3 regions of the Bradyrhizobium sp. WYCCWR15520 genome follow, and region 1 is predicted to be linked to each of the others. Evidence: predicted binding sites of a transcription regulator. Region 1 holds the regulator's gene; each other region holds the start of a gene.

Region 1 (6,683 bases):
GGGCTCGCTCGCCAAGGCCTGGGCCGACATGACCAAGGCCGGCGTCAAGCGCATCCAGTCGGGCGATATCGCGGCGTAAGGCGCGTCAGCTTCAGAGGCCTGGAATGTCCGATCCGGCGGCTCCGTTCGCGTTCGAGATGATCCGTCGTGCGCCGTCACAGCGCATGGCCGGCCTGATCTCGGGATTGACGGGCTATCGCGAAACGGCGCGTGGCCGGTTTTTTCAGCGCGAAATCGCGGGCCTGGTGGTGCCGCTGATCATCAGCTTCGGCACGCCGTTCCTGATCGCGCTCGGGCGCGATCCTGACGCTGATGACCGGCAGCCGAGTTTCGCCGCCGGACTTTATGCCGGCCCGGTTCACATCGAATCCGATGGCGGCGCCGAATGCGTGCAGGTGGATTTCACGCCGCTCGGCGCCTATCGCTTCTTCGGCGGCGCCGTCGTCGATCTCGCCGCGCGCATGGTCGACATCGGCGACGTGCTGGGCCACGAAGGCTGGCGACTGCGCGAACGGCTTGGCGCGACATGCAGCTGGCAGGATCGCTTCGATTTGGTCGAGGATTTTGTAGCTAGCCGTGCCAGCCATCTGCCTTCGCCCGAGATCGCATTCGCCTATGGACGGCTCGCACGCAGCGCGGGCGGCGTACGCATTACTACGCTTGCAAGGGAGATCGGCTGGAGCCGCAAGCATCTGGTCGATGGCTTCCGGGCGGAAATTGGTTTGTCGCCGAAGCCGGTCGCCCGCATAATGCGCTTTCATGAAGCGTGCCGGCTTGCGCGGACGGAAACCGCAAGCGGCTGGGCCTCTATTGCGGCCGAAAGCGGTTATTCCGACCAGGCGCATCTGGCCCGCGAATTTGTCGATCTTGCCGGCGAGACGCCGACGGCCTGGGCCCGGCGGCTGACGCTGATCGACAGCCGCCTGACGCGGCCGCTCGAGGCGCTAGCTGCGTAGCCTGTCGGGTAACAAATCTTCAAGCCGGAACTGGAGCACTAGGGCATAGTTGGCGCAGTAGAGCAGCCAGCAAGGAGTTGCCCGTGACCAGTCCAGGCCAAAGCGAAGCGCCCCGCCTCTATCCAACGATGCGCTGCCGGGATGCCGAGGCCATGATCGGGTGGCTGAAGGACGTGGTTGGTTTCACCGAACGCGTCGTCTACCGCAACGGCGGCATGATCCATCATGCCGAACTTGCCTATGGGCCCTCGATCCTGATGCTCGGCCAGAGCAGGGACGATGAATATGGCAAGCTTGTCGGCGATATCGGTGGTCGCCGCACGGATGCGATTTACGTCGCCGTCGACGATCCCGACACGCTGCACGCCAAGGTGAAGGCGGCCGGCGGGCGGATCGAAATGGAGCTGCGGGACACCGACTACGGCAGCCGCGACTTCGCCTGCCGGGATCCGGAAGGCAATCTCTGGAGTTTTGGGACGTATCGTCCGAAAGCGGACGAGAAGCCGCTGTAGGTTTTCGGCTTAGCTCGCCACGTCCGCCGCCGGCGCGGCCTTGGCGCCGCCCTTGGAGACGCCGACCAGCGCCGGGCGCAGCACGCGTTCGCCGATCATGAAGCCGGCCTGGACGACCTGAACCACCGTGCCCTGCGGCACCGACGGATCGGGCACTTCGTACATCGCCTGCTGGAAATTCGGATCGAACTTCTCGCCGGACGGATCGAACTTCTTGACGCCGTTCTTCTCCAGCGTGTTGAGCAGCGAGCGCTCGGTCAGCTCGACGCCTTCGATGAAGGCCTTGATGCCGGGATCGGCGGTCTCTTTCACGTCGGCCGGGATCGCATCGAGCGCGCGCTGCAGATTGTCGGCGATCTCGAGAATGTCGCGGGCGAAGCCGGTGATGCCATAGGCGCGCGCGTCGGCGACCTCCTTGGCGGTGCGCTTGCGCAGGTTTTCCATCTCGGCCAGCGTGCGCAGCATCTTGTCGCGCGCTTCGGTCGCTTCCTTGACCAGCAGCTCCACCGATCCTTCCTCGGGATCGTCGGGCATGATGTAGGGCTTTGAGACCACGGGCTCGCCCGTCTCTGCCGGGTTTGCCGTGTTGTCATTCGGCCGCTTGGGATCGGTCATAAGGCTGCCTTCTCAAAAAACGCGTCTGGCTCAATGGGGATTTGCTGCGGGGGATATCGTGCTTTAGAGGCGGAAAATCAAGCACAACCGCGCCGGATATAAGGCCAATTCGCCCCCGGGATCAGCCACCCAGCATCCGGCTGACGATCCGGGCGGCATAATCCACCGTCGGAATCACCCGTGCATAATTGAGCCGGGTCGGCCCGATCACGCCGAGAACGCCGACGATGCGGCCCGACGCGTCGCCATAGGGCGCGATGATGGTGGAGGAACCGGATAGCGAAAACAACTTGTTCTCCGATCCGATGAAAATCCGCACGCCCTCGGCGCGCTCGGCGCGGCCCAACAGATCGATAACGCCGCGCTTGGTCTCGAGATCGTCGAACAGCGATTTGACGCGTTCGAGATCCTCCAGTGCGTGCAGATCTTCCAGGAGATTGGCGTGCCCGCGCACGATCAATTGGCGCTCCTCGTGTTCGCCGCCGGACCAGCTCGCAATGCCCGCCTCGATCACCTTCTGCGTTAGTTGATCGAGCTCGACGCGGCTCTGCGCCATCGCGTTTTCCAGCTCAAGCCGCGCTTCGGCCAGCGTACGGCCGCGAATCCGCGCGTTGAGGAAGTTGCTCGCCTCGGTCAACGCCGACGAGGGAACGCCGGGCGGCAGCGCCAGCACGCGGTTTTCGACCTGGCCGTCTTCGCCGACCAGCACGACCAGCGCGCGCTCCGGCTCCAGCCGCACGAATTCGATGTGCTTCAGCCGCGAATTGGATTTGGCAGTGAGCACCACGGCGGCCGCCCGCGTCAGGCCGGACAGCCGCGTCAGCGCTTCGCCGAGCGCGGCCTCGACCGATTGCGCGCGGCCGACGGATGCAAGCTGGCTCTGGATCGATTCCCGTTCCGGTTCGGTAAGGTCCCCGATCTGCATCAGGGCGTCGACGAAGAACCTCAGGCCGAGTTCGGTCGGCAGCCGCCCGGCCGAGGTATGTGGCGCATAGATCAGCCCGAGGTGCTCGAGGTCCGACATCACGTTGCGGACCGAAGCCGGTGACAACGGCACCGCGATCAGGCGCGAAATGTTGCGCGAGCCGACCGGCTCGCCGGTGGCGAGATAACTCTCGACGATTTGCCGAAAAATGTCGCGCGACCGCTCGTTGAGCTGAGCCAGCCCGGCATGCGGCGCGATCAGTCCAATCGGATCGTGGTGGGCCACTAACTCTTCCTCCCAGCACCCCTAATTTGTCCATCCGGGGCGCCGATGACAAGCGCGCTCTGTTCATGGCGTTTTCCGGCAGAATGGCCGCAATTCTCGTGAAGAAAGCGCGTCAAAACATCATGAAATTGCAGGCAAAAGCCCTTGCCGCTGCCCGTTCCCCCTCCTACAAGCACCGCGAACGAATTTTCGCCTCGTTTTCGAAAGGATTTCCCATGCGGCCAAGCCGCCGTGCGCCCGATCAGTTGCGCCCCGTGTCGCTGGAACGCGGCGTGGTCAAATACGCCGAAGGTTCCTGCATGGTGAAGTTCGGCGACACCCATGTGCTGGTCACGGCCACACTGGAAGAGCGGCTGCCGCCCTGGCTGAAGGGTCAGGGCCGCGGCTGGGTCACGGCCGAATACGGCATGCTGCCGCGCGCTACCCTTGAGCGCACCCGCCGCGAGGCCGCCGCCGGCAAGCAGGGCGGCCGCACGGTGGAAATCCAGCGGCTGATCGGGCGCTCGCTGCGCGCAGCCGTCGACCTCGAAGCGCTCGGCGAGCGCCAGATCACGGTGGACTGCGACGTGATCCAGGCCGACGGCGGCACCCGCACCGCCTCGATCACCGGCGCCTGGGTGGCGCTGGCCGACTGCATCGGCTGGATGAAGAGCCGCAACATGCTGAAAGCGAACGTTTTGCGCGACAACGTCGCCGCGATCTCCTGCGGCATCTATCAGGGCACGCCGGTGCTCGACCTCGACTATGCCGAGGATTCCGAGGCCGAGACCGACGCCAATTTCGTCATGACGGGCGATGGCCGCATCATCGAGGTGCAGGGCACCGCCGAAAAGACGCCGTTCTCGCAGGACGAGTTCCTGGCGCTGATGGAACTGGCGCGCAACGGTGTCGCCCGTCTGGTGGACCTGCAGAAGCTGGCTGTCGCGTAATTCACAAGAGGTCGTCATAACACGTGGATGGCCGGGACAAGCCCGGCCATGACGGAATACAAATATCCATGGCTCAGCACCGTCGAATCACCGGCCGGCTCGTGATCGCGACCCACAATCCCGGCAAGCTCGCCGAGATGCGGGAATTGCTGGCGCCGCATGGCGTCGAGGCGGTTGCCGCGGGCGAGCTTGGCCTGGGCGAGCCCGAGGAAACCGGCAAGACGTTCCGCGCCAACGCCGCGATCAAGGCGATCGCGGCAGCGAACGCCGCGCAATTGCCGGCGTTTGCCGATGATTCCGGCCTGGTCGTCGATGCGCTCGATGGCGCCCCTGGAATCCACTCGGCGCGCTGGGCCGGCGAAGGCAAGGATTTCATGGCGGCGATGACCCGGATCGAGCGCCTGCTGCAGGAGCGCGGCGCGACCGCGCCGGACCAGCGCAAGGCTCACTTCGTATCGGCATTGTGCGTCGCCTGGCCCGACGGCCATCTCGAGGAGGTCGAGGCACGGGTCGATGGAACTCTGGCCTGGCCGCCGCGCGGCACCGCCGGTTTCGGCTATGATCCGGCATTCCTGCCCGACGGGCATGACAGGACCTTTGGCGAGATGACCTCGATCGAAAAGCACGGCCTGCCGCCGCTCGGCCTTGGCCTGTCGCACCGGGCGCGTGCCTTCGTCAAACTGGCGGAGATCTGCCTTGGCTAGTCGCGAGCGACCACGCCTCAAAGAGGCCTTCGGCGTCTACGTGCACTGGCCGTTCTGCCTGTCGAAATGCCCGTATTGCGATTTCAACAGCCATGTCCGCCATGCACCGATCGACGAGCAGCGCTTTGCGCGCGCCTTCGCACGCGAGATCGAGACCACGGCGGAGCGCGCACCTGACAAAACCGTCACCTCGATCTTTCTCGGCGGCGGCACACCGTCACTGATGCAGCCGCAGACCGTCGGCGCGATTCTCGATGCGATCGGCAAACACTGGCGCGTCGCCGGCAATGTCGAGGTCACGCTGGAGGCCAATCCCACCAGCGTCGAGGCGACACGGTTTCGCGGCTACCGTGCAGCCGGCGTCAACCGCGTCTCGCTCGGCGTACAGGCGCTCGACGATGCCTCGCTGAAAGCGTTGGGACGGCTCCATACCGCGCGCGAGGCGCTGGACGCCGTCGCGATCGCCCGCACCGCGTTCGATCGCTACTCGTTCGACCTGATCTACGCCCGTCCCGAGCAGACGCCGCAGATGTGGACGGATGAACTGAAGCTCGCGATTTCGGAAGCCGCCGAGCATCTCTCGCTCTACCAGCTCACCATCGAGGAAGGCACGCCGTTCTTCGGCCTGCATGCCGCGGGCAAACTGAAGACGCCGGACGAGGCGCTGGCGCGCGCGCTCTACGACGTCACGCAGGACGTCTGCGCCGCGCATGGACTGCCGGCCTACGAGATTTCCAATCACGCGCGCGAAGGCGCGGAGTGCCAGCACAATCTGGTCTATTGGCGCGGCGACGAATATGCCGGCATCGGACCGGGCGCGCATGGCCGCCTCGACATCGACGGCATCAGGCACGCAACCGCGACCGAGAAGCGGCCGGAGGCCTGGCTGATGCGCGTCGAGGCCAAGGGCCACGGCGTCGTCACCGACGATGACCTGAACAGCGAAGAACGCGCCGACGAATATCTGTTGATGGGATTGCGTCTCGCCGAAGGCATCGACCCCAAACGCTATGCGACCTTGTCCGGCCGCGCGCTCGATCCGGGCCGGATCGCCATCTTGCGCGAGGAAGGCGCGATCTCCGTCGACGCCGACGGCAGGCTGCGCGTGACGAAGGACGGTTTTCCGGTGCTCGACGCGGTGGTGGCGGACCTCGCAGCGTAGCGAACAACCGTAGCCCGGATGGAGCCAACGGGTCGCGCGAATGCGCGCCCGATGACAGGCTCCGCGCAATCCGGGGACAGTATGCTCACTTGCGAGAGCGTCCCGGGTTACGCTTCGCTCCACCCGGGCTACGCAAACATTCGCAAAGGTTTGATAAGCCAACACGCGGGATCTCGCGTAGCGTACGCCCATTTGTGTTAGATCAGTTTCGCCCGCCACTTTCTGAATGACGATCGTGAACGACCGGACCATTCCCCCGCCGATCCATGATCCCGAACTCGACCGCCGCGTCAAAGACGCCGGCGCGAGCAAGACCGTTTACGCGCTCGTCACGCCCGAGACGGAAGCCGCCAAGCATTTCATCCTTGGCAATGCGACCGCCGCACCGGATGCGGCGCGCCGCCACCATCTCGAACAATTCCGCGACGCCTGGACCGGCAAACAGTTCGCCTCGCATGAAGCCTTTCTCGAACGCTGGATGGCGTGGGCATCGCCTGTCATCGCGATCGACGCGGCCGGCTTCCCCTGGCGTTATCCGACCGGCGGCGGCAGCGAGGCGTTGTTTCATGTCATCACCGCCTATGGCAACCGCGCC
Region 2 (6,683 bases), on a different contig from region 1:
ATCCGGCAAATCGCGGTTGGCCTGGCCGTCACCATCGTCACCGCGCTGGTACTGCTCAAGCTGCCGCCGGTGGCCAAGGCGTTCGGCGCCATCAACGACGCCGTCAACACGATCTCGGCGGCTACCCGCGCCGGCACTTCCTTCGTGTTCGGCTATCTAGGCGGCGGCGCCCTTCCCTTCGATCTCAAGGCGCCGGGCGCGGATTTCATCCTGGCCTTTCAGGCGTTGCCGATCGTGCTGGTCATGAGCGTTCTGACGACGCTTCTGTTCTACTGGCGGGTGCTGCCGCCGGTCGTGCGCGGTATGGCGTGGCTATTGGAGCGCACGCTCGGCGTCGGCGGTGCGGTGGGGCTGTCCGCCGCGGCGAATATCTTTCTCGGCATGGTCGAGGCGCCTTTGTTCATCCGCCCCTATCTGGCGCAGCTCACCCGCAGCGAATTGTTTCTGGTGATGACCGGCGGCATGGCCGGTATCGCCGGCACGGTGCTGGTGCTCTACGCCACGTTCCTTGCGCCGTTGATCCCGGATGCGGCGGCGCATTTTGTCATTGCATCGGTGCTCGGCGCGCCGGCCGCGATCCTGATCAGTCTGATCATGGTGCCGGAGACGTCGGACAAGCGCACCGGAGGATCATTGGAAGATCCTGATATGCACGTCTCAAGCACCATGGATGCGATCGTCAAGGGCACCACGGCCGGGCTCGAGCTGTTGCTCAACATCGTCGCCATGCTGCTGGTGCTGGTGGCGCTGGTCTATCTCGCCAACGCGATTTTGGGACTGTTGCCCGAGATTGGCGGCGCCAAAATCTCGCTGCAGCGGTTGCTCGGCTACCTGATGGCGCCGGTGTGCTGGCTGATGGGCCTGCCCTGGCCGCAAGCCGTCACGGCCGGAAGCCTGATGGGCATCAAGACCATCCTCAACGAACTGATCGCCTATGTCGAACTGTCGAAGCTCGACGCTGATGCGCTAGATCCGCGCTCGCGGCTGATCATGCTCTATGCGATGTGCGGCTTTGCCAACTTCGCCAGCCTCGGCATCATGATCGGCGGCCTCGGGACGATGGCCCCGGAGCGTCGCGAGGAGATCAATGCGCTGGGCTTGAAGTCGATTGTGTCAGGTACGCTGACGACGTGCCTGATGGGCGCGATGGTGGGGGTGTTGACGTAGGTACATCAGCCCGTAGCCCGGATGAAGCGCAGCGCAATCCGGACACGTGTTCAACACTCGCAACGTTCCCGGATTTCGCGGAGCCTGTCATCGGGCGCGCATTCGCGCGACCCGTTGGCTCCATCCGGGCTACGGAATCAACTCGCCAATTCCACCGTCTTGAACTCCGCCGGCAAGATCACTTCCAGCAGTTCGACGTCGTCGGAATAATCCATGATCAGATGCTTGATGCGCGGCGGCTGGGTCCAGGCGCTGCCCGCTTGCATCAGCGTCTCGCCCTGGCCTTCCATGTAGGTCTTCACCCAGCCCTTGAGCACGTAGACCATCTGGAATTCGACGTCGTGGTAGTGCAGTTTTGAAACTTCCGCCGGATTACAAGGACCCTGCAAGCGGATCACATGCGCCTGCGCCAGACCGTGGGTAGCGTCCGCAATTCCGAGGTCGCGGTATTTTGCGTAGGTGCGCAGGCCGTCAGCCTTGAAATCTTCTTCGCGGTGATGGCTGATGGCGATGGTTTGCTTCGGCCGCGCCTTCTTGACTGGCTTTGCCTTTGCGGCAGACGCGCCCCTCGCCTTCGACTTGATCGTCTTGCGAGCCGAGGACTTGGCCGCCGTCTTGTGGCCTGACCATTTCTTCCTTACGGCGGACTGCGCCGCGGCGCGTGAGGCGACTTTCTTCTTGGCCATCGGTGCCTCCCTTTTTGTTTGTTTGTGGCGGGAGGCTAACACAAATCGGATTTCGTAGGATGGGCAAAGCGCAGCGTGCCCACCATCGCGAGCTGAGTGTCAGATGGTGGGCACGGCGCAAGCGCCTTTGCCCACCCTGCGGCACCTCAATCAATGCAGCCTGAACACGCCATCGACCGCGCGCAGCTCGGCCGGCTTGATCAGTCTGGAATGCGCAACCGTGACGGAAAACAGCGGGCCATCAAGCTTTTCCTGCCAGAAGGCGAGGAAATCCTTGAGCGCGGGGAATTTCGGAAACAGATCGTAGTTTTGCCAGACATAGGTCTGCAGCAATGAGGGGTGATCCGGCATTCGATACAGAATTTGCGCCGTCGTCAGCCCGTAACCCAGCACCTGCTTCCGGAAGTCGTCGGAAGCAACTCCAACCCGCGAGACCATGCCAAACCTCCATTGCTGGAAGCGCATTTCACGTGGGTGGCCACACACCGAGCCACCCCGGCGGAGATGCGCTCACATGAGAGAAATGTGACGCACGATACCAACCCATCACAAGTCTAAATGTTTAACGAACTGTTGAAAATTCACGCGTTAGCAGCAGCTTACCGCATCTGCTAATACGGGGGCCCCGGGATTCCGCGCCCCGATTAATCATGATTAATGAAATTGGCAGGCGTCATATTTGAGTGCCAATTTTTCTGCTAGACACCCTTGTCCCCCGAACAAGACTGGCCTAAATCAGCCGCAGCCGAGTTAGCACTCGCTGGCTCGGACTGCCAAAATTTCCAATTCTGATAACATCTTCAGAAACTTAGGAGGACTGCATGAAATTCCGTCCGCTTCACGACCGCGTCGTGGTCAAGCGCATCGACGCCGAAGAGAAGACCGCTGGCGGCATCATCATTCCGGACAGTGCCAAGGAAAAGCCTTCCCAGGGCGAAGTCGTCGCCGTCGGCCCGGGTGGCCGTGACGAGGCCGGCAAACTGATCCCGATCGACCTCAAGGTTGGCGACCGCGTCCTGTTCGGCAAGTGGTCGGGCACCGAGGTCAAGATCGACGGTGAAGATCTCCTGATCATGAAGGAGTCCGACGTCATGGGCGTGCTCGACGTCCCCGCCTCCAAGAAGAAGGCCGCTTAAGCCCTTCGCCTGCCACGCTCACCCTGAGGAGCGCCCGCAAGGCGCCTCCCCGACAGGGTGAGAAACAAAGATCAACTCAGGGAAACCAAATATGTCAGCCAAAGAAGTCAAATTCGGCGTCGATGCCCGCGACCGCATGCTGCGCGGCGTCGACATTCTCGCCAACGCCGTGAAGGTCACGCTCGGTCCGAAGGGCCGCAACGTCGTGCTCGACAAGTCGTTCGGCGCTCCCCGCATCACCAAGGACGGCGTCACCGTCGCCAAGGAGATCGAGCTCGACGACAAGTTCGAGAACATGGGCGCGCAGATGGTGCGCGAAGTCGCTTCGAAGTCGGCGGATGCTGCCGGCGACGGCACCACCACCGCGACCGTTCTGGCGGCTGCGATCGTCCGTGAAGGCGCCAAGTCGGTTGCCGCCGGCATGAACCCGATGGACCTGAAGCGCGGTATTGATCTGGCTGTTGAAGCCGTGGTCGCCGACCTCGCCAAGAACTCCAAGAAGGTCACCTCGAACGAGGAAATCGCCCAGGTTGGCACCATCTCCGCCAACGGCGACAAGGAGATCGGCGACTTCCTCGCCAAGGCGATGGCCAAGGTCGGCAACGAAGGCGTCATCACGGTCGAGGAAGCCAAGTCGCTCGACACCGAACTCGACGTCGTCGAGGGCATGCAGTTCGACCGCGGCTACATCTCGCCCTACTTCGTCACCAACGCCGACAAAATGCGCGTTGAAATGGACGACGCCTACATCCTGATCAACGAGAAGAAGCTCTCCTCGCTGAACGAGCTGCTGCCGCTGCTCGAAGCCGTGGTGCAGACCGGCAAGCCGCTGGTCATCGTCGCGGAAGACGTCGAAGGCGAAGCTCTCGCCACCCTCGTCGTCAACCGCCTGCGTGGCGGTCTGAAGGTCGCGGCCGTAAAGGCTCCGGGCTTCGGCGATCGCCGCAAGGCCATGCTGCAGGACATCGCGGTTCTGACCGGCGGTCAGGCGATCTCGGAAGATCTCGGCATCAAGCTCGAGAACGTCACGCTGCAGATGCTCGGCCGCGCCAAGAAGGTGATGATCGACAAGGAAAACACCACGATCGTCAACGGCGCCGGCAAGAAGGCCGACATCGAGGCCCGCGTTCAGCAGATCAAGGCGCAGATCGAGGAAACCACCTCGGACTACGACCGTGAGAAGCTGCAGGAGCGTCTGGCCAAGCTCGCGGGCGGCGTCGCGGTGATCCGCGTCGGCGGCGCGACCGAAGTCGAGGTGAAGGAGCGCAAGGATCGCGTGGATGACGCGATGCATGCGACCCGCGCGGCGGTTGAAGAAGGCATCGTGCCGGGCGGCGGCGTCGCCCTGCTCCGCGCCTCCGAGCAGCTGAAGCGCATCCGGACCCAGAACGACGACCAGAAGACCGGCGTCGAGATTGTGCGCAAGGCGCTCTCCGCGCCGGCCCGCCAGATCGCGATCAACGCGGGTGAAGACGGGTCCGTCATCGTCGGCAAGATCCTCGAGAAGGAGCAGTACTCCTACGGCTTCGACTCGCAGAACGGCGAATACGGCAATCTGGTCTCCAAGGGCATCATCGACCCGACCAAGGTGGTTCGTGCGGCAATCCAGAACGCGGCCTCGGTCGCGGCTCTCCTGATCACCACCGAAGCCATGATCGCCGAACTGCCGAAGAAGAACGCTCCGGCCGGCGGCGGCATGCCCCCCGGCGGCGGCATGGGCGGCATGGACTTCTAAGTCCGGTCACCCAAAGCGGTTAGGAAAAATGCAAAACCCCGGCAGCGATGCCGGGGTTTTTGTTTGGCGAATAACGTAGCTAGCCGCCACAGCAGGTGAAGGGTCGCGTGCAACGCTACGCTGAATAAAAGGCTCCCCGTTCTCGGCGATATCCCTGTTATGCACACCCTCCCGTAAATATACGATCGTTTAGGTTGACAATTCTCAAAAAAATTTTCGCGAGAGTCGGAATTCGAACCGACGTTCCGCTTCTCCTGACGCAAAGTTGTATCGGGTCGGGGCTAAATCAAAGCTCATCCAAAATCTGGTCGAACACGGAGCGTGAGCTCTCGTGACGCATGCGAGCGTCGCGGAGAATGCTTTCGCTTGAGAAGGAGTAATGTTGCGTGAGTGAAAGCGAAATGAAAGTGACACCAAATGGAACCAATGTATTCGGGACGCCGCTGCCGGATTTCTCGAAGATCGCCTTGCCTGGCATCGGAGCCAACGACCAGGTCGTGGCCCGCGCACGGGAAGGCTTCGAGAAGATCAAGGCCGCTTCGGAGCAAATGACGGAAGCGCTGCGCGAGAGCTATTCCAGCAATGCGAGAGGCGCGACCGACTACGGGCTGAAGGTGTTTGAAATCTCAAACGCCAATGCCGCCTCTGCGCTCGACTTCCTGATCCATCTCTGCGGCAGCAAGTCGGCGACCGACGTTTTCACGTTGTCCGCGGCGCAAACGCGCAAGGCATTCGACGCCGCTTCCGACCAGAACAAGGAATTGTGGATCCTTGCCCAGAAGCTTGCGACCGAAACCGGTGAGCCGATCAGGAAGCACTTCACCAAGGTATTCCACCAGGCGGGCTAACAAGGCCCGCTCAGTTCACGCCCAAGGAATTTGGAGGAGATCCGGCCGGTTGGAAACGAGCCCGGCGAGCATGCAGTCCCCACTGCCCGTGCTCGACCAAACAAGGTGCGCGATGCCCCCCAAGTAACCCGCACCGATAACAGGGCGCATTCCAACCGGCCGGTGCTTTTGCACCAAACGATCAAGACAATCGCAGGGGAGAGCGACATGGGTATGGTTATGGTCAAATGTCCGCAAACCGGATTGGCTATTCCCACCGGCATCAAGACCGATCGCGAAAGCTTCGGCCGTCGCCCGGTATTTTTTTCGCGTACGCGTTGCGTGATCTGTCACACCGATCATCCGTGGTTTGCCCGCGAAGCCTGGGTCGACGAGCCGAGCATCCGGGTGCGGCATCGCCGCGCGGGCGCCCCGGCGTAATCGCTGACAAGGATCGGGTAACGATCGCGATAGAGGGGACGCCATGCCACGGATGCAGATCTCAAATGAAACATCCACCTGGCTGCTGCAGGCCAAGGACATTCTTGATGAAGCACGGCGGCTGAAGCCGGGTCCCGAGCGCAAGGAGCTGCTCCAGACGGCGAAGGTGTTGCGGGAAATTGCGAGGCTCGAGGCAGCATCCGGGTCGGCGCCTGAACGTGATCGGCGGCCGAAAACCTGATTGCATCAGCTGCTTGACGGGCCGTCCTGTAATGCGCTCGCGGCAAGTCGCGACGTGGTAGCTCAAACGGTCGCGCGAAACGCGCTCACATCGCATCGCGCGATTTGATCTCGGGCAGAGCCGCCATCCGGGATTCGGTCGAATTCGTCGCGAAGATTTCCTCGACTTCGAGACACATGGCGTTGTGGCATTCGCACGCTGCCGCCGCGAGCCGCGCCCGGTCGATCTCGATCAGGCCTCGTCGATCGGACCTGATTGCTCCACGCGTTCGCAGGTTACGCATTACGAGCGTCACGGTCGTACGTCGCACGCCGAGCATTTGCGAGAGGGCATGCTGCGTGATTGGGAGCGCATCATGGTCGACGCAGTCGCGCAGGCGAAGCAGCCAGCGAGCCATGCGGGCTTCGACCGGGTGCAGCGCATTGCAGGCCAAACCGAGCTGGAACTGTA
Region 3 (6,683 bases), on a different contig from region 1:
CGGAACATGCGTTTCTCGCAAGCGATCGATTCGCGGCATTGCTGGCGGCGAATAAAGTTACACTGAGTTGACGCATATCCGGGCAATCCACCCGGCGTTTTGTCGCATACCAAAATTTAATTCGGCCGCCCACTACTTGCGACACAAAGCCCGCCCTACATCTTGCCCGCGCGTCGATCACTACCCGGCGCGAGGGAGAGGGCCATGACACCGCAAGAACGCCAACTGATTGACGATCTTTTCGACCGGCTCGCCAAGCTGGAAAGCGCCAAGCGCGATCCGGAGGCGATGTCGGCGATCATGCAGGGCCTGCGCAATGCGCCCAACGCGGTGTATGCGCTGGTGCAGACCACGCTGGTGCAGGACGAGGCGCTGAAGCGCGCCGACATGCGCATTCAGGAATTGGAAGCGGCGACGTCGGGCCAGCAAGCTCAATCCGGCGGCTTCCTCGATTCGATGCGCGACGCGATCTTCGGGCAGAACCAGCCGCAAGGCTCATCGCAAGGTTCGGTGCCGAACGTTCGCGCGCCCGATATGGCTAACCGCCCGACCTGGAACAGCGGTCAGGTGCTGCAGCAAAACCAGGCGCCCGGACAGTACAATCAGCCGGCCTATGGCCAGCCCTATGGCGGCGCGCAGCAGCAGCAACCGCCGTTCGGCGGCGGTGGCGGCTCGTTCCTCGGCACCGCTGCGGCGGCGGCGGCCGGCGTGGTCGGCGGTTCGCTGCTGGCCGGCAGCATTCGCTCGATGATGGGCGGCGGCAACCAGCAGGCGTTCGGCGACACGGCGAACCACAGCGGCGGGATCGAAGACCGCAGGCCGTGGGGCGATCAGTCCGGCGGTGATCTCGCGCGCGAGGCCGGGATCAACGACATCGGTTCGCGCGGCTCGTCCAGCCAGCGCGCCGACAGCAACGATAACGATTCCGGTTCGCGGCAGGGATTCTTCGATCAGTCCTCGCACGACGACGATGGCGGCATGGATCACGATTCCGACGACTTCGACGGCGATGATGGCGGCGGAGACGGCGACTACGCGTGACCGTCGCGAGAATTGAAAATGAAAACGGCCGCCCCGATCGGGCGGCCGTTTTTATTTGTAGCCCGGATGGAGCGAAGCGCAATCCGGGAATCGGTAGCCACGCTACGGCCCCGGGTTACGCTGCGCTTCACCCGGGCTACGCAGGAAATCAGATCACCACCACCCTCGCCCCGACGCCGACGCGGCCGTAGAGATCGATCACATCTTCATTGCGCATGCGGATACAGCCGGACGAGACGTTGGTGCCGATGGTCCAGGGCTCGTTGGAGCCATGGATGCGATAGAGCGACGAGCCCAGATACATCGCACGCGCGCCGAGCGGATTTTCCGGGCCGCCCTCCATGTGCCTCGGCAGATCGGGGCGGCGCGCCAGCATCTCCGGCGGCGGCGTCCAGGCCGGCCATTCCTTCTTCGCTGAGATCGTCTTGACGCCCGACCAGGTGAAGCCGGGCCGGCCGACGCCGACGCCGTAACGCAACGCCTTGCCGTCGCCCTGCACCAGGAACAGAAACTTGTTTGGGGTGTCGATCACGATGGTGCCCGGGCTTTCCTTGCCGTGATACTCGACCACCTGCTTTTCATATTTCGGATCGAGCCGGTGCTGCGCGGGATCGACCAGATCCTCCTCGCGCCGCATCGACTGCTGCGGATCCATCGGCGGCAGCAGCGTGCGCCGGCCATAGCCGTAATCGGGCTGCGGCTGGTAGGCCTGCTCCCGCTGGTAGCGCCCGCCCTGTGGCGCATCGCCGAACAGGAATTCGATGAAGCCGCCGCCCATATTGGAGGCCATGCGCACCGGCGCCGGCTGGCGGGCGTAGATCACGGTGGGCTCAGTTGATGCTGAGACATCAATCGCTGCGGCCTCACTGGCAAAGCAAAGGCAAGACACGCTCGCGAGGAGCGCAAAACGGATTTTTCCGGACATCGACGTACTCTGTACTGTTCGTCACTGCGGGTTCGGCGCAATGGCGCGATTGAAGCGCCGCTGCACGCGATCAATACAAATCAAAACCTAATCGGTTTGGTAAACGGATCGGGCGTTTCGATTCACCATTTCGGCAATCGCACCCGGATTTGCCCGGTAGCCTTTATTTTGCGTGAACGCGCGGCCCTCATGGTTAATCGTTGGTGTGCGGCCGCAGGCAAAGCGCCGACACGCAATATTGCGCCGTGAACCTGACGTTAAATCGCCATGGTTTAGAACACCTCGGCAATGAAGGGGTGGGAAAAACTCATGTCGGTCAATCGCAAACGTTTTCGTATCGAACAAGCCATTCTGGGCGACGCGCCAATTGTCCTGCCTGCCGAAGGCGGCGAGATCGGCCCGATGCATCGCGAGATCATGGCCGAGTTGCGCGCGATCCGCTCGCAGATGGCCAGCTTCGGCCACGTCCGCGCCGCCGGTACCGAGGTTGCGGATGTCGCGCGCGAGATTGCCGAGTCCCACGCGCTCCTGGAAACCTATCGCGCGCAGATTGAGCAGTGCGAGAAGCTGAAGGTCGAGCTCGACCTCATTCACGACGCTATCAACCGCACCAAGCGCGAAATCGCCACCCTGCACGGCAAGAGCTTTGACGGCCAGGAAATGGCCAAGGTCAACGGCGAACTCGGCGCCGTCGTCGGCGGCACCGAACAGGCCACCCAGCAGATTCTGGAAGCCACCGAGGCGATCGACCAGGCGGCGACCGCGCTGTCGAAGAACATCTCGCCCGACCAGCAGAAGTTGCTCAGCGAAGAAATTCAGGAACGCGTCGTCTCGATCTTCGAAGCCTGCAACTTCCAGGACCTCACCGGCCAGCGCATCAGCAAGGTGATGACCACGATGAAGTTCATCGAGCAGCACATCTACACGATGATGGACATCTGGGGCGGCGTCGACGCCATCAAGGCGCACGCCCAGCCGATCGTCGACACCCGCGAAGGCGATGCCAAGCTGCTCAACGGCCCGAAGCTCGACGGCGACGCCGGCCACGCCTCGCAGGACGACATCGACGCGCTGTTCGATTGATCGGACGGTTAACGCGGACCAAACAAAACGCTGGCAGCGATGCCGGCGTTTTTTTGTTGTCTCTCGCACCGTCATTCCGGGATGGTGCGTTAGCACCAGACCTCAGATGCGCAATTGCGCATCGGGGAATCTCGAGATTCTCAGGTGCGCAATTGCGCACCATAGTTCGATGCTTCGCATCGCCCCGGAATGACGGCGTCTACTCACGCCCGGGGGGCGCAGCGGACATAGACCATGTTGCCGTAACGGACCGCGGCGTCCTTTTCGATGAAGCGGGTCACCAGCACGCGACCGTCGAACGAGACGATCTCGCGGTCCTGTTCGCCGCCGGCGGGACCGGCCGGTCCGATATAGTTCTTGCCGCTCGGGCTACCCTTGAGGCGCAGTTCCTGCGGCGTGGCCTGGTCGGCCAGATGCATGACGACGCCGCCGGAGGTGCCGGCGCCGATCACATAAGGCTGCTTGCACTGCCCGCGCGCGGCAGCTTCGGTGCGGGCGCGGTCATTGGGATTCTGGAACGAGGCAAGGCCCCAGCGGCCGACGATCTCGTCGGACCGGATGGTAGCCGGCATTTCCGGCGCAACGGCGGGTTCGGCATCGGGTGCCGGGCCGGACGACAGCGACGGCAGGCTCATGCTGCTGCACGCCGCCAGCAAGACCGTCAGCGCCGACGCGATCGCCAGATTGGCAACCGTATGCGCATTACGTGAGCTGATCATCGCATTCCCCCGAGCAATTTTTGGCCGCTCCCGTCAAGCAGCCAACGGTAAAAAGCCTGCCGGAGCAATGACGTCGGTTGAGTTTACGCCGCTGCACCGATTTGGTTTCCGTGGAGCATCCTATACTGGCCTCAAGAAGGCCTTAACCCCCTTGTTTGCTTGACAGGAACAGCGCCAAGCCATATTTCCCGGCCCCACGTTTAGCACTCAAACTCAAAGATTGCTAAGGGGTGTGCTGTCCCGCCCGGGGCGGCTTCGAATACCCGGCATATCAGCCATTTTCAATGGCGCAGACCTGAAACCGAGCCTCCCCAGAGGAACTTCAAGAGGAGACGTCATGGCCAAATCCAAATTCCGTCCGCTGCACGACCGCGTTGTGGTCAAGCGCATCGATGCCGAGGAGAAGACCAAGGGCGGCATCATCATTCCCGACAGCGCCAAGGAAAAGCCGTCGCAGGGCGAAGTCGTCGCCGTCGGCCCGGGCGGCCGTGACGAGGCAGGTAAGCTGATCCCGATCGACCTCAAGGCCGGCGATCGCGTGCTGTTCGGCAAATGGTCCGGCACCGAGGTCAAGATCGACAACGAGGAACTCCTGATCATGAAGGAGTCCGACATCATGGGCGTGCTGACGTAAGCAATCCCTGTCATGCCCGGGCGAAAGCGCGAAGCGCGTCTTCGCGCTGGATGACCCGGGCATCCATCCCCTTCGGAAGAGTCTCGCGAAGGTGATGGATTGCCGGGTCAAGCCCGGCAATGACGCATTAGCGCGGCGCACGACCGTATCCAATCATTCAGGAGTCCAAACAATGGCTGCCAAAGACGTTAAATTTTCCGGCGACGCCCGCGACCGTATGCTGCGCGGCGTTGACGTTCTCGCCAATGCGGTGAAGGTGACGCTTGGTCCCAAGGGCCGCAATGTCGTGATCGAGAAGAGCTTCGGCGCTCCCCGCATCACCAAGGACGGCGTCACCGTCGCCAAGGAGATCGAGCTCGAGGACAAGTTCGAGAACATGGGCGCGCAGATGCTGCGCGAAGTCGCCTCCAAGACCAACGACACCGCGGGCGACGGTACCACCACCGCCACCGTGCTGGCTCAGGCGATCGTGCGCGAAGGCGGCAAGGCGGTTGCGGCCGGCATGAACCCGATGGATCTCAAGCGCGGCATCGACATCGCCGTCCACGCCGTCGTCAAGGATATCGAGAAGCGCGCCAAGCCGGTCGCGGCTTCCTCGGAAGTTGCCCAGGTCGGCACCATCTCAGCCAACGGCGACACCGCCATCGGCAAGATGATCGCGCAGGCGATGCAGAAGGTCGGCAATGAAGGCGTGATCACGGTCGAGGAAAACAAGTCGCTCGAGACCGAGGTCGACATCGTCGAGGGCATGAAGTTCGACCGCGGCTACCTGTCGCCCTACTTCATCACCAACGCCGAGAAGATGACGGCCGAGCTGGAAGACGTCTTCGTGCTCTTGCACGAGAAGAAGCTGTCCGGCCTGCAGTCGATGCTGCCGGTGCTGGAAGCCGTGGTGCAGTCCGGCCGCCCGTTGCTGATCATCGCCGAGGACGTCGAGGGCGAGGCGCTGGCGACGCTGGTGGTCAACCGCCTGCGCGGCGGCTTGAAGGTCGCCGCCGTCAAGGCGCCGGGTTTTGGCGATCGCCGCAAGGCCATGCTGGAAGACATCGCGATCCTGACCGGCGGTCAGCTGATCTCCGATGAACTCGGCATGAAGCTCGAAAGCGTCACCATCAACATGCTGGGACGCGCCGGCAAGGTGGTGATCGACAAGGAGAACACCACGATCGTCAAGGGCGCGGGCAAGAAGAAGGACATCGAATCCCGCGTTACGCAGATCAAGGCGCAGATCGAGGAAACCACCTCGGACTACGACCGCGAGAAGCTGCAGGAGCGCCTTGCAAAACTCGCCGGTGGCGTTGCGGTGATCAAGGTCGGCGGTGCGACCGAAGTCGAGGTCAAGGAGAAGAAGGACCGCGTCGAGGACGCCCTCAACGCGACCCGCGCGGCCGTGCAGGAAGGTATCGTGCCGGGCGGCGGCGTGGCGCTGCTCCGCGCCAAGAAGGCGGTCGGCCGCATCAACAACGACAATTCCGACGTCCAGGCCGGTATCAACATCGTGCTGAAGGCGCTGGAAGCCCCGGTTCGCCAGATCTCGGAGAACGCCGGTGTCGAGGGTTCGATCGTGGTCGGCAAGATCCTCGAGAACAAGTCGGAGACCTTCGGCTTCGACGCCCAGACCGAGGAATATGTCGACATGGTCGACAAGGGCATCATCGACCCGGCCAAGGTGGTGCGCACTGCGCTGCAGGACGCCTCCTCCGTCGCCGGCTTGCTGGTGACCACCGAAGCGATGGTTGCCGAACTGCCGAAGGAAGCAGCGCCGGCAATGCCCGGCGGTGGCGGCGGCATGGGTGGTATGGGCGGCATGGGGTTCTAAGCCCTGCCCTCTCCCTCAAACAGATCGAAGGCCGCCTCCGGGGCGGCCTTCTTTTTTGGCGAATGGCAAGCGCCGTATCGGTTCAGACGGAGAACCGATACGGCGCTTGCCCTTTGTTTTGACTCGTTTTCTTCACGCGAACCGGCATCCACTTCGCTCGAAAATGCTACCGGGATTTGCTAGTTACGACGACGCCAATTCCCTTCCGTCTGAGGAACTTCCATATGCGCGCGCTCTTGCCTTGCCTGCTCGGTCTGATGATGGCTTCCCCGAACCTTGCCTTCGCCCAGATGAAACTGCAGCCCAAGACGGCGCCGGGCACGACCGAGACGCGCTACTTCACCGCGATCGACGGCCTGATGGACGGCAACGCCGACGTCGTGCTGAAGGAAACCCGCCAGGGCAAGACCGTCACCGCGGCTACCCTCGACGTCTGCTATCCCGCCGCCAAGGGCTCCGACC

What was found. The regulator HrcA, encoded in region 1, represses chaperone genes, less so after heat shock. The targets are predictions, from matches to a motif close to GTTAGCACTCNCNNNNNGNGAGTGCTAAC.
Region 2: a site for HrcA is predicted at 2,603-2,631, ahead of AC0QUY_RS09620 (co-chaperone GroES). Genes of this name have one in related genera too.
Region 3: a site for HrcA is predicted at 3,968-3,996, ahead of AC0QUY_RS27275 (co-chaperone GroES). Genes of this name have one in related genera too.

What each region holds. Positions count from the first base shown of each region.
Region 1 is NZ_JBWBWM010000020.1:107,576-114,258, forward strand. It holds gene pncA (bifunctional nicotinamidase/pyrazinamidase) at 1-79, shown strand, start outside; gene AC0QUY_RS23310 (helix-turn-helix domain-containing protein) at 105-956, shown strand; gene AC0QUY_RS23315 (VOC family protein) at 1,085-1,468, shown strand; gene grpE (nucleotide exchange factor GrpE) at 1,478-2,083, opposite strand; gene hrcA (heat-inducible transcriptional repressor HrcA) at 2,205-3,293, opposite strand; gene rph (ribonuclease PH) at 3,509-4,222, shown strand; gene rdgB (RdgB/HAM1 family non-canonical purine NTP pyrophosphatase) at 4,291-4,926, shown strand; gene hemW (radical SAM family heme chaperone HemW) at 4,919-6,088, shown strand; gene AC0QUY_RS23345 (aminotransferase class I/II-fold pyridoxal phosphate-dependent enzyme) at 6,324-6,683, shown strand, end outside.
Region 2 is NZ_JBWBWM010000007.1:14,698-21,380, forward strand. It holds gene AC0QUY_RS09605 (NupC/NupG family nucleoside CNT transporter) at 1-1,167, shown strand, start outside; gene AC0QUY_RS09610 (cupin domain-containing protein) at 1,305-1,853, opposite strand; gene AC0QUY_RS09615 (usg protein) at 2,004-2,291, opposite strand; gene AC0QUY_RS09620 (co-chaperone GroES) at 2,675-2,989, shown strand; gene groL (chaperonin GroEL) at 3,081-4,724, shown strand; gene AC0QUY_RS09630 (phasin family protein) at 5,126-5,572, shown strand; gene AC0QUY_RS09635 (hypothetical protein) at 5,780-5,992, shown strand; gene AC0QUY_RS09640 (hypothetical protein) at 6,036-6,233, shown strand; gene AC0QUY_RS09645 (Crp/Fnr family transcriptional regulator) at 6,319-6,683, opposite strand, start outside.
Region 3 is NZ_JBWBWM010000025.1:125,481-132,163, forward strand. It holds gene AC0QUY_RS27250 (ChbG/HpnK family deacetylase) at 1-71, shown strand, start outside; gene AC0QUY_RS27255 (DUF2076 domain-containing protein) at 205-1,041, shown strand; gene AC0QUY_RS27260 (L,D-transpeptidase) at 1,190-1,966, opposite strand; gene AC0QUY_RS27265 (protein phosphatase CheZ) at 2,276-3,049, shown strand; gene AC0QUY_RS27270 (hypothetical protein) at 3,253-3,768, opposite strand; gene AC0QUY_RS27275 (co-chaperone GroES) at 4,106-4,402, shown strand; gene groL (chaperonin GroEL) at 4,575-6,221, shown strand; gene AC0QUY_RS27285 (hypothetical protein) at 6,446-6,683, shown strand, end outside.